Regions from separate parts of the Pseudomonas sp. SCT genome, predicted to be linked through region 2. Evidence: predicted binding sites of a transcription regulator. Region 2 holds the regulator's gene; the other holds the start of a gene.

Region 1 (5,927 bases), on a different contig from region 2:
CGGCGGGTGACGACTTCGCGCCGGTGGCGAACGAAGGCTTCCAGCAGCTCTTTGAGGTTCAGCGTGCGCGGCTGGCCATCGATGAGCGCGACCACGTTGATACCGAAGACGCTCTGCAGCTGAGTCTGCGCATAGAGGTTGTTGAGGATCACCTCGGGCACTTCGCCGCGGCGCAGCTCGATGACCACGCGCATGCCGTCCTTGTCGGACTCGTCACGCAGCTCGGTGATGCCTTCGATCTTCTTCTCTTTCACCAGCTCGGCGATCTTCTCGATCAGCCGTGCCTTGTTCAACTGGTAAGGCAGCTCGGTGATGACGATCTGCTGACGGCCACCGACCTTGTCGATATCTTCGATATCGGCACGCGCACGGATATAGATGCGCCCGCGGCCGGTGCGATAGGCCTCGATGATGCCAGCACGACCATTGATGATGCCGGCTGTAGGGAAATCGGGACCCGGGATGAACTGCATGAGTTCGTCGATGGTGATATCGGCGTTGTCGATCAGCGCCAGGCAACCATCGATGACTTCGCCCAGGTTATGCGGCGGGATGTTGGTTGCCATGCCTACCGCAATACCGCTGGAGCCGTTTACCAGCAGGTTGGGAACCTTGGTCGGCATGACCGCCGGGATCTGCTCGGTGCCGTCGTAGTTGGGCACCCAGTCGACAGTTTCTTTCTCCAGGTCGGCCAGCAGCTCATGGGCCAGCTTGGCCATGCGCACTTCGGTGTAACGCATCGCTGCAGCGCTGTCGCCGTCGACCGAACCGAAGTTGCCCTGGCCGTCGACCAGCATGTAGCGCAGCGAAAAAGGCTGCGCCATACGCACGATGGTGTCGTATACCGCCGAGTCACCGTGCGGGTGGTATTTACCGATCACGTCACCGACCACACGGGCGGATTTCTTGTAAGGCTTGTTCCAGTCATTGCCAAGCTCGCTCATGGCGAACAGCACGCGGCGGTGTACCGGTTTCAGGCCATCGCGCGCGTCCGGCAGCGCACGGCCAATGATCACGCTCATGGCGTAATCAAGGTAGGACTGCTTGAGCTCGTCTTCGATATTGACCGGGAGGATTTCTTTGGCCAGTTCGCCCATGGAAGCCTGGTTCCTTATAGTCAGCAGGGTCCTGTAATAAGCGCGGGATGGTAACACAGACGACTGCTATAAACTGAGCCTTGCACGGAGCAAAACCGGCTTGCACACCACGCCCAAGCGCGATCGACCGTTGCTCAGTGCAGCCGTTTGCGGCTCATCAGCTCAGCCAGCTTCGCGGCGTTCGGGCGCTCGACCACACCTTTCTCGGTGACGATGGCGTCGATGAGGTCGGCCGGCGTCACGTCGAACACCGGATTGAATGCCTCGACATCAGCCGCGAAGCGCTGACCATTGACCTCAAGCAGCTCGCTGCCGGCGCGTTCCTCGATCTGGATCTCTTCACCGCTCTCCAACGCCATGTCGATGGTCGAACTTGCCGCCACCACCATGAAACGCACGCCGTGGTGCATCGCCAGGACCGCAAGCTGGTAGGTGCCAATCTTGTTCGCCACATCGCCATTGGCGGTGATGCGATCCGCACCGACGATTACCCAGGAAATGCCTCTGGATTTCATCAGATGAGCAGCTGCCGAGTCAGCATTCACCATAGCCGGAACACCATCACCGAGCAGCTCCCAGGCCGTCAGCCGGGAGCCCTGCAACCAAGGCCGGGTCTCATCGACGTATACCCGCTCCACCAGCCCCTCGAGATGCGCCGCACGGATGACTCCGAGCGCCGTACCGAAACCGCCGGTCGCCAGTGCCCCGGTGTTGCAATGGGTGAGCAGGTTCTGCGGACTGCCCTGATGCCTGCGAATGAGGTCGACGCCAAATTGCGCCATCGCCAGATTTGCCTCGCGATCGCTGTCATGGATCGAAATGGCCTGGGCTTCCAGCGCTGCATACGGGTCTTCACCCGGCTTGAGGCGCTCCAGCCGTTCGCGCATCTGGTTCAGAGCCCAGAACAGATTGACTGCGGTGGGACGGGAATCGGCCAGCACCTTGAAGTCTTCCTCCAGCGCCTGCCGCCAATCACCGCCGTCGGCGATACGGGCACGCACGGCAAGGACTAGGCCATAGGCTGCGCTGATTCCGATTGCCGGCGCGCCGCGCACGACCATATCCCGGATCGCCGCAGCGATCGACGCGGCGGAATCATAACTGCACCAAACTTCTTCGACGGGAAGCTTGCGCTGATCGAGCAGATTCAGGCGCCCGTCCAGCCATTCGATCGACTTAACCTTTTCCGTAGCCAACAAACGCTCGCGCATGGCATTTCCCTCGTTCAGCTTCGTCGATACAGGACCATCATGCGCCCCGCACAGCAAAGAAAAAGCCCGGATCGCGGGCGAACCGGGCTTTCTATTTCGATATGGCCGGGAACAGCAAATAGAGGCACTGCGGCCTTTATCCCGGGCGCGAATGCTAATGCACTGATTTTCCAAGTACAAGCAGCGCCTATTGACCCTTGACGCTGGTTTTTTTCACCAGACAGCGCCGCTCGACCTATCACCAGACACCGGATACTACACGCCTATCCGAGGCAACTTGACCAGACCTGGCCACCCTAATACTGTATCTATATACAGTTATTCGGATATTTCTCTCATGTCTTCCGTGGTCGCCCTTGACCGCCTGCTGGATGCTCGCCGCATCTGGCGTGGCCAGCCCGTTGCATCTCCTACGGCGGCCCAACCGACCGGACATGCCATGCTGGATGCGCTCTTGCCCGCTGGCGGCTGGCCGGATTCGGCACTCAGCGAAATCCTTTTCGCAGCCCCGGGGATCGGCGAACTGCGCCTGCTGTGGCCGACGCTCGCCAGGCTGACCAGCGCAGGCGAACGTGTCGTGCTGGTCGCCCCGCCCCATCGTCCCTGCCCCCAGGCCTGGCTTGCGGCTGGAGTGGATCTGCGCCATCTGGTCATCGTCCAGGCCAAGGACCGCGATGCCTTGTGGAGCGCCGAACAGTGCCTGCGCTCCGGCAGTTGCGCCGCCGTGCTGTGCTGGCCGCGACAGGCCGACGACCGCGCCCTGCGGCGACTGCAGATAGCCGCCGAAACCGGCCAGACCCTGGCCTTTGCCTATCGCCCGCTGCGCGAAGCGGAAAATCCGTCGCCCGCAGCATTGCGCCTGACCCTCGAAGCACAGCCGGTGCAGCTGCGGGTCATCAAGTGCCGCGGCGGCCTGGCTCCGGCCCGGCCGCTACCAGCCAGCGCTTGGCAATAGGTGTGACGATGCTCTGGGCCTGCATTCTGCTGCCGCAACTGGCCATGGACGGCGTTTTGCGCCACCGCGACGATGCCGACGCGCCGCTGGCCCTGCTCGCCGGCCCGCCACAGCGCCGCGTTCTGCAGGCCGTCAACGCAGCCGCCCGCAAGCTCGGCCTCAAGCCAGGGCAATCGCTGATCGCAGCCCAGGCATTGACCCACGACTTCGCCACCGCCGATTACAACCCGCTGATGATCGAACGCTGGCAGCGGTTTCTGGCGGCCTGGGGTTATGGCTACAGCGCTCAGGTCAGCCTGCACTACCCGCGCTGCCTGCTGCTGGAGGTGCATTCCAGCCTCGGCCTGTTCGGCCCCTGGCCACGATTCGAGACGCGTCTGCGCGAGGAACTCACGGCCCTGGGCTTCCGCCACCGCATCACCCTGGCGCCCAACCCGGCGGCCGCGCGCATCCTCGCCAATGCCCATGACGGGCTGGTTGTGACCGATACAGCCACGCTGCATCAGGCGCTAGGGGGATTGCCGGTCGAGCGCCTCGGCCTGCCCCGTGAAGTAAGCACATCGCTGGTACGCATGGGCGTACGCCATCTACATCAACTGCTCGCCCTGCCGCGCGACAGCCTGGCCAGACGCTTTCCGGCCGAAGTGCTGGCCCAGCTCGACACCTTGTTCGGGCATCGGCCGCTACCTCTGGAGTTCTACCGCCCGCCGGATGTCTTCGACACCCGCATCGAACTGAATTTCGAGGTCGAGTCCCATCAGGCTCTGCTGTTTCCATTGCGCAGACTGACCGCCGACCTGGCCGCCTTTCTCGCCGGACGGGACAGCGGAGTCCAGCGTTTCAGCCTGTACCTGGAACATCGCACCCTGCCCGACAGCGAGGTGCCGGTCGGCCTGCTCAGTACCGAACGCGAGCCCGTCATGCTGTTCGAACTGACCCGCGGCCGCCTCGAGCACCTGCAACTGCCGGCCCCCGTCTTGGCCGTGCGTCTGCTGGCTCGTGATCTGCCAGCCTTCACGCCGGCCCATCAGGCCCTGTTCGACGAGCGCCCGCAACAGAATGTGTCCTGGGAGCAACTGCGCGAACGCCTCCGCGCTCGACTGGGCGACGACGCCGTGGTCTCGCTGAGCGCACGAGCGGACCACCGCCCGGAGTGCGCCTGGCGGGAAAGCAGCCTCGCCCACACCGAACCCTTGCCTCAAATAGGTTTGCGCCCCAGCTGGCTCCTGAGTACCCCGCAGCCCTTGCGCGAAGAGGGTCTGCTCACCCTGGCTGGCCCCGAGCGCATCGAGTCCGGCTGGTGGGATGGTGGCGACGCGCGACGCGACTACTACCGGGTACAAACCGCTACCGGCCAACAGGGCTGGGCGTTTCGCGCCCTCACCGGAGGGCCCCTGCTGCTGCATGGCTGGTTCGCATGAACACCGAATATGCCGAGCTGCACTGCCTGTCCAACTTCAGCTTCCAGCGGGGTGCATCCAGCGCGCGCGAACTCTTCGAACGCGCCAAACGCCAGGGCTATGACGCTCTGGCAATCACCGACGAATGCAGCCTGGCCGGTATCGTGCGCGCCTGGCAGGCCTCGAAGGACACCGGCCTGCCGCTGATCATTGGCAGCGAGCTGCAGATCGAGGGCGGGCCCAAACTGGTCTTGCTGGTGGAAAACCTGACCGGCTACCAGGCCCTGTGCCAGCTGATCACCCGCGCCCGCCGAAGGGCCGAAAAAGGTCGGTACCAGGCGCTGCGCGAAGACCTGCGCGACTGGCCGCTGGAGGGGCTGCTGGCGATCTGGCTGCCCGACCACGACGGCGCCGATGCCGAAGGCCGCTGGCTGCTCGATCGTTTTCGCGAGCGGCTGTGGCTTGGCATCGAACTGCATCGGGGGCCGGACGACGCGCTGCAGCTGCGGCAATCCCTGACCCAGGCTTCACGCCTGGGCATATCCGCCGTGGCCTGTGGCGACGTACACATGCATGCCCGCGGTCGTCGGGCATTACAAGACTGCATGACCGCCATCCGCCACCATCTGCCGGTGGCAGAGGCCGGACGCCATCTCTTTCCCAATGGCGAACGCCACCTGCGGTCGCGCGAGGAGCTGGCCCAGCTCTATCCAGCCGAACTGCTCGCCGAAACCCTTCACATCAGCCAGCGCTGCCATTTCCAGCTCGACCAGCTGAAATATCACTACCCCCACGAACTGGTCCCGCCTGGACATGACACCACCTCATGGTTGCGCAAGCTGGTCGAGGATGGCGCACGCTGGCGCTGGCCGGACGGCATTCCGGAAAAGGCCCGCGCGCAGCTCGAACATGAACTGGAGCTGATCGCCGATCTGCATTACGAAAGCTATTTCCTGACCGTGCACGACATCGTCCGCTTCGCCCGCGAGCGGGGCATTCTCTGCCAGGGTCGGGGCTCGGCGGCCAACTCGAGCGTCTGCTTCGTGCTGGGTATCACCGAGCTCGACCCGGTGCGCAGCAAACTGTTGTTCGAGCGTTTCCTCTCCCGCGAACGCAACGAGCCACCCGATATCGACGTGGATTTCGAGCACGACCGGCGCGAGGAAGTCATCCAGTACGTCTTTCAGCGCTACGGGCGCAATCGTGCCGCCCTCACCGCCGTCGCCAGCAGCTACCGCGCCACTGGCGCCCTGCGGGATGTCGC
Region 2 (5,927 bases):
CTATGCGGCGATCATTTCGACGATTCAGGATCGTGGTTACGTCTCGCTGCACAACCGCCGTTTCTACTCGGAGAAGATGGGCGACATCGTCACCGAGCGCCTGTCCGAGAGCTTCAACAACCTCATGGACTACGGCTTCACCGCCGGCATGGAAGAGCATCTGGACGACGTCGCTCAGGGCGAGCGCGACTGGAAACACGTGCTGGACGAGTTCTACGGTGACTTCCGCAAGAAGCTCGAGGTCGCCGAAGCCAGCGAGAATGGCATGCGCGCCAACCAGCCGACCCTGACCGATATCCCGTGCAAGGTTTGCGGCCGGCCGATGATGATCCGTACCGCCTCGACCGGCGTGTTCCTTGGTTGCTCCGGCTACAGCCTGCCGCCGAAGGAGCGCTGCAAGTCCACCGTAAACCTGGTTCCGGGTGACGAGATCGCAGCCGATGACGAGGGTGAGTCCGAATCCCGCGTGTTGCTGGGCAAGCACCGCTGCCCGATCTGTAGCACCGCGATGGATGCCTACCTGCTCGACGAGACGCAGAAGCTGCATATTTGCGGCAACAACCCCGATTGCTCCGGTTACGAGATCGAGAAGGGCCAGTACCGCATCAAGGGCTATGAAGGCCCGAGCCTGGAATGCGACAAGTGCGGCAGCGAAATGCAGCTCAAGACTGGTCGCTTCGGCAAGTTCTTCGGTTGCACCAACGCCGAGTGCAAGAACACCCGCAAGCTGCTGAAGAATGGCGAAGCCGCGCCACCGAAGATGGATGCGGTGAAGATGCCGGAGCTCAAGTGCGAGAAGGTCGACGACACCTACGTACTGCGCGATGGCGCCTCCGGCCTGTTCCTGGCTGCCAGTCAGTTCCCGAAGAATCGCGAAACCCGCGCGCCGCTGGTGCGTGAGCTGATTCCGCACAAGGACGAGATCGACCCCAAGTACCACTTCCTGCTCGATGCGCCGCAGAAGGATCCGGAAGGCCGCTTCGCGGTCATCCGCTTCAGCCGCAAGACCAAGGAGCAGTACGTGCAGACCGAAGTGGACGGCAAGCCGACCGGCTGGAAGGCGTTCTACGACGGCGGCAAATGGAAGGTCGAAGACAAGCGCTGATTTCGTTGCGGTCGACCGCCCATCGGGTCGGCCGGACCGAGCGCATTTCTCAGATCGGCTGACGCTTCGTCAGCCGATCTGGTGCGGCAACCTGTGAAGGTCCATTCTCTGTTCATCTTCTTTCGGAGAGCATGCCATGGCTCACGAGCTCTACACGCGCACCAACCAGAAGATCTTCTTCGCCGGTTTGTCACTGGAAAGCTGGCGCAAGGCCGAAGAATCGGCCTCGATGAATTCTCAAGGCTTGATTCAGGCTGAGCGCGAGGCTTGCCTGTTCCACCTTTACGGCGCCTTGCTTGGTCTGTGCCATGAGATCGCCGGTTACTATCGGTCGCCTGGTGCGGATGCGCCGGTAGTCGAGGCATTTCTGACGCGCAGCGTGCTCGAGGCTGCGCCGAGCCCGGAACTTGCCGAATTGCTGGAATTGTCGGAGCAGCCAAGCACCTGGCTCGGACAGTTGCTTACTGCCTACAAGCAGCTCTTCCAGCCGCCACGCGCTCCTGCCAAGGCCAAGACCGATCCGCGGCAGCCGCTGATCGAGGCAGTCAGTGTCGAGGATGAAGTGCCGCCACTGTCGCGCGTCGAGCTGGAAGCCTGGCGACAGAACCTCAAAGGCCTGGCGTTACGTTTTCGTGAGTCGCTCACCGAGTGGTGACAGCGGGTGCCGCAGTATCAGCTGCGGTGCCTGATGCTCAGAACCATGGCGATGCCGCCGAGAATCGCCGCGCCTGAGATGATCAGCGTTGCCGTCAGCGCTTCACCCAGCAGTAGGGCCCCTGCAATGGCGGTGAGTAGCGGAACGCTGAGCTGCACGCTCGCCGCCTGTATGGCAGCCAAGCCGGGAAGGGCTGCGTACCAGATGGCGTAGCCGATTCCTGAGGCCAGCGCCCCGGAAAGCAACGCATAGACGACCCCGGGTGCGTCCCATTGCTGCTGGCCAAGCATCACGAGAGAAAGCACTGCGGCGAATGGCACGGCCTTGATGAAATTGCCTGCGGTTGCTGCCAGAGGATTGCTCGCGCCCCGACCGCGCAACGAATAGATGCCCCAGGCGACACCGGACAGCAGCATGAGCAGTGCGCCATCCAATGCCGGTGCACGGCTTCCCGGCAGCAGCAGGATCAGCAGTCCACTCATCGCCAGCAGCAAACCGGCAATCTGTCCGGCGCTGAAGCGTTCGCCGCGCAGCACGCCCCAGGCAAGCATGCTCAACTGCACTGCGCCGAACAGCAGCAGGGCGCCGGCTCCGGCATCCAGGTTGATATAAGCGTAGGAAAAGCTGGCGGCGTAGACGAACAGCGCCAGCGCGCTTAGCCAGTCACCGCCGGTTGAGCGTCGATCCCGACTTAGGCGCAACAGCAGCCACAGCGTGAGCGCACCGGCGAGGATACGCAGCCCTGTGAAGCTGGCCGGGTCGATAGTGGTATCGCGCAAGGCGATACGGCACAGGATCGAATTGCCGGCGAACGCCAGCATGGCCAGAGCGGTTAGCAGCAAGGTGCGGGGGCGCATGCGCAATCCTTATCGCGGTAGGGTGTCCGCGTTTTTTCAGCGCATGCTACGTGGCGATTCCCACGGGCGCATCGTTTTCTTTGCTGAGCCATCGCGCGTAACCCTCTGGCAGCCACGCTGCAGATCCTGCCGGCGTAGGCAAAGGCTGTCCTGAGGACGGTCGGCTGGTACAATGCCGCGCCTTTCACGCGGAGCTGATCAATGCCTACATCTTTTCTGGAAATCGTCGAGCTACCTGACGGGCGCATCGTGCTCCGTCGTGCCGAGGACGAAGAGGTGTTGGTCACGCTGGATTTTTCCGACGACGCCAAGCTGTTCTTGCAGGGCCAGCACGTCGAGATCGCCAAGGCGATGTTCAACGTCGGCGTTCAGATGGCCGGGCGCATGTCGGAAGGGGATTTCGAGCGTGACGATGATGAGCCACGTGTTCTGCACTGACCGCGCTGTTGCGTGAACGCAGTAATTTCCGGATTACATCCGTGACCTAGCAGCACTTCCCTGTGCCCGCTTGCTCAATATCCCAGACGAATATTCAGGCTCTGAGCTTCGCCAAGGCTTGCCGCGGCACGGAGTTTGTCGCGCGTTGCGCCCTCAAGCTGGCCAAACCAGCTGACCACGGTATGGCTACAACCTGAGGCCAGCGCTTTGCAGGCGAGCTCCAGCGCACCTTCGGCGTCGCGGGGTTGCAGCAGGATGATGCGTTCTCGATTCAGGCCGCATTTGCGCAGCCAGTTCTGCGAGAGGAAAGCAGGTGGGGCGATCAGTGTCAGCCAGCGGCTGTCAGCGGCATCGCCGAGTTCGCGCAGGATTGGGGCGAGCAACAGGTGGCAGTGTTCACTGCTGCCGCTCAGGCTCAACTCGCTCAGATACTCCTTGTCCTGCTCAGGTTTGTTGCGCACTTTCAGGCTGCCAAACGGTGCCAGGCTCTGCGCAATGACGCCGTCGAACAACGAAAGTTGGGGCCGGGAAGTGCTGGTCTGGTACTGCATAAACCTTCTCCTTAGCGGCGGATGACGCCGACACTCAAGCCTTCTATCACCAGTTCCTGCTGTTCGAGGTCGACCTCGATGGGCGCGAACTCGGGGTTTTCAGCCAACAGCCAAACCTTCTTGCCGTCACGCTTGAAACGCTTCACCGTGACTTCGTCACCGACGCGGGCGACTACGATCTGTCCATTGCGCGCCTCGCGGGTGGTGTGCACGGCCAGCAGGTCGCCATCGAAAATGCCGACGTCCTTCATGCTCATGCCGTGGACACGGAGCAGATAATCGGCGCGTGGATGGAAAAAAGCCGGGCTGATCTGGCAGGATTCCTCGACATGTTGCTGCGCCAGAATCGGCGCGCCGGCAGCGACGCGGCCGATGATCGGCAGGCCATTTTCGGACGCAGCGGGTTCGAAGTCCGGAATACGTATCCCGCGGGACGCGCCGGGCGTCATCTCGATAGCACCTTTGCGGGCAAGTGCCTTGAGATGTTCTTCGGCAGCGTTGGGCGACTTGAAGCCGAGCTCCTGAGCGATCTCCGCACGGGTAGGCGGATAACCGTTGTCTTCCAGGCAACGCTTGATGAACGCAAGGATTTCCGTCTGGCGAGGCGTCAGCTTGATCATGTCGGTCTCTGTTCTTTTATACAGTGACTGGGATTATATACAGTGATCCGGCCTTGGCAACGAATGATTCTGGAATGGCTGCTGCTCAGTTTCGCCAGCCACGGGCGGCGTCTGCGACAATGACGCTAGTGCCGCAAGGCGTTTCGTGGTTGACTTGCCGGTCGGTGAAACGTAAGTTTCAAACAGTTGTTTGTCTTTCGGAGGGGGCATGGCGCAGTCGGAAACAGTTGAGCGCATTCTTGATGCAGCGGAACAGCTGTTCGCGGAAAAAGGCTTCGCCGAAACCTCGCTTCGTCTGATCACCAGCAAGGCTGGGGTCAATCTGGCAGCGGTGAACTACCACTTCGGCTCGAAGAAGGCGCTGATCCAGGCGGTTTTCTCGCGGTTCCTCGGACCATTCTGCGCAAGTCTCGAGCGTGAGCTGGATCGCCGCGAGGCGCTGACCGACAAGAAGGATTCGCTGGAAGAGCTGCTGGAGATCCTTGTCGAGCAGGCCTTGGCAGTCAAGCCGCGCAGTGGCGACGATCTGTCCATCTTCATGCGCTTGTTGGGCTTGTCCTTCAGTCAGAGTCAGGGTCACCTGCGGCGTTATCTGGAGGACATGTATGGCAAGGTATTTCGTCGTTACATGCTCAAGGTGCACGACGCGGCGCCGGCCATACCGCCCATCGAGCTGTTCTGGCGCGTGCACTTCATGCTCGGTGCAGCGGCGTTCAGCATGTCGGGCATCAAGGCCTTGCGCGCAATTTCCGAGAATGATTTCGGTGTCAGGACCTCGATCGAACAGGTGATGCGCATGATGGTGCCGTTCCTGGCGGCCGGCATGCGTGCCGACAGTGGCATCGACGACAGCACGCTTGAAGCAGCGCAGCCGATCGCGCGGCGTAATGCAGTGGCGATCCCGGCGAAGGCTTGAGCTGCAAGCCGGCCGGGCGATCGGCTAAGCTAGCCGCTATGACATCTCTCGATTTTCTGCATATTTCTATCGCCGATCAGCAGCTTTACGGTTTCGCTGGCGGACGGCTATGTCTGCGTTCCCCGGTTTCCACGGCGCTTAACGGTGCTGGCGAGCTGAACGGTTCTGGCTGTACGCCGCGAGGGTTGCATCAGGTGCGCGCACGCATTGGCGACGACCTGCCGGCGGGGGCGGTTTTACGCGGACGACGCTGGACTGGCGAGGTATGGTCGGCGGAGCTTCACGAGGAGTTCCCAGGGCGTGACTGGATCCTGACCCGGATTTTATGGCTTAGCGGAAGCGAGCCTGGCCGCAATCGCATGGGGCGAGTCGATACGTTTCGCCGCTACATCTACATTCACGGCACTCCTGATTCCGAGCCGATGGGTGTACCGCTTTCTCATGGCTGCATTCGCATGCGCAACGCCGATCTACTCCGACTTTTTCCATTGGTGCCGCCTCATTGTCCGGTGCGCATCGACGAGGCGCCCTGTCCGAACTGGGCCGCCGCTGAACTCGAATAAGGATTTCTTCTGCATATGCACGGTTCACTGATGCTGGACATCGCCGGTACCTGGCTGACGGCCGAGGACCGGCACCTGTTGCGTCAACCGGAGGTCGGCGGGCTCATTCTGTTTGCCCGCAACATCGAGCACCCGCGTCAGGTCGACGAGCTGTGCCGCTCGATTCGTGCCGTGCGGCCGGATCTGCTGTTGGCTGTGGATCAGGAGGGTGGCCGTGTTCAG

The links. The regulator LexA, encoded in region 2, represses DNA repair genes until DNA is damaged. The targets are predictions, from matches to a motif close to CTGTNTNNNNANACAG.
Region 1: imuA (translesion DNA synthesis-associated protein ImuA) is a predicted target of LexA. The motif match lies at 2,611-2,626, and genes of this name have one in related genera.

What each region holds. Positions count from the first base shown of each region.
Region 1 covers NZ_BDJA01000009.1:161,253-167,179, reverse strand. Annotated here, with positions in the region: gene gyrA (DNA gyrase subunit A) at 1-1,097, opposite strand, end outside; gene mtnA (S-methyl-5-thioribose-1-phosphate isomerase) at 1,232-2,308, opposite strand; gene imuA (translesion DNA synthesis-associated protein ImuA) at 2,646-3,263, shown strand; gene BHD08_RS20075 (DNA polymerase Y family protein) at 3,272-4,684, shown strand; gene BHD08_RS20070 (error-prone DNA polymerase) at 4,681-5,927, shown strand, end outside.
Region 2 covers NZ_BDJA01000003.1:514,333-520,259, reverse strand. Annotated here, with positions in the region: gene topA (type I DNA topoisomerase) at 1-1,105, shown strand, start outside; gene BHD08_RS10925 (DUF6586 family protein) at 1,242-1,760, shown strand; gene BHD08_RS10920 (DMT family transporter) at 1,778-2,617, opposite strand; gene BHD08_RS10915 (hypothetical protein) at 2,819-3,055, shown strand; gene sulA (SOS-induced cell division inhibitor SulA) at 3,130-3,606, opposite strand; gene lexA (transcriptional repressor LexA) at 3,618-4,226, opposite strand; gene BHD08_RS10900 (TetR/AcrR family transcriptional regulator) at 4,435-5,142, shown strand; gene BHD08_RS10895 (L,D-transpeptidase) at 5,181-5,705, shown strand; gene nagZ (beta-N-acetylhexosaminidase) at 5,721-5,927, shown strand, end outside.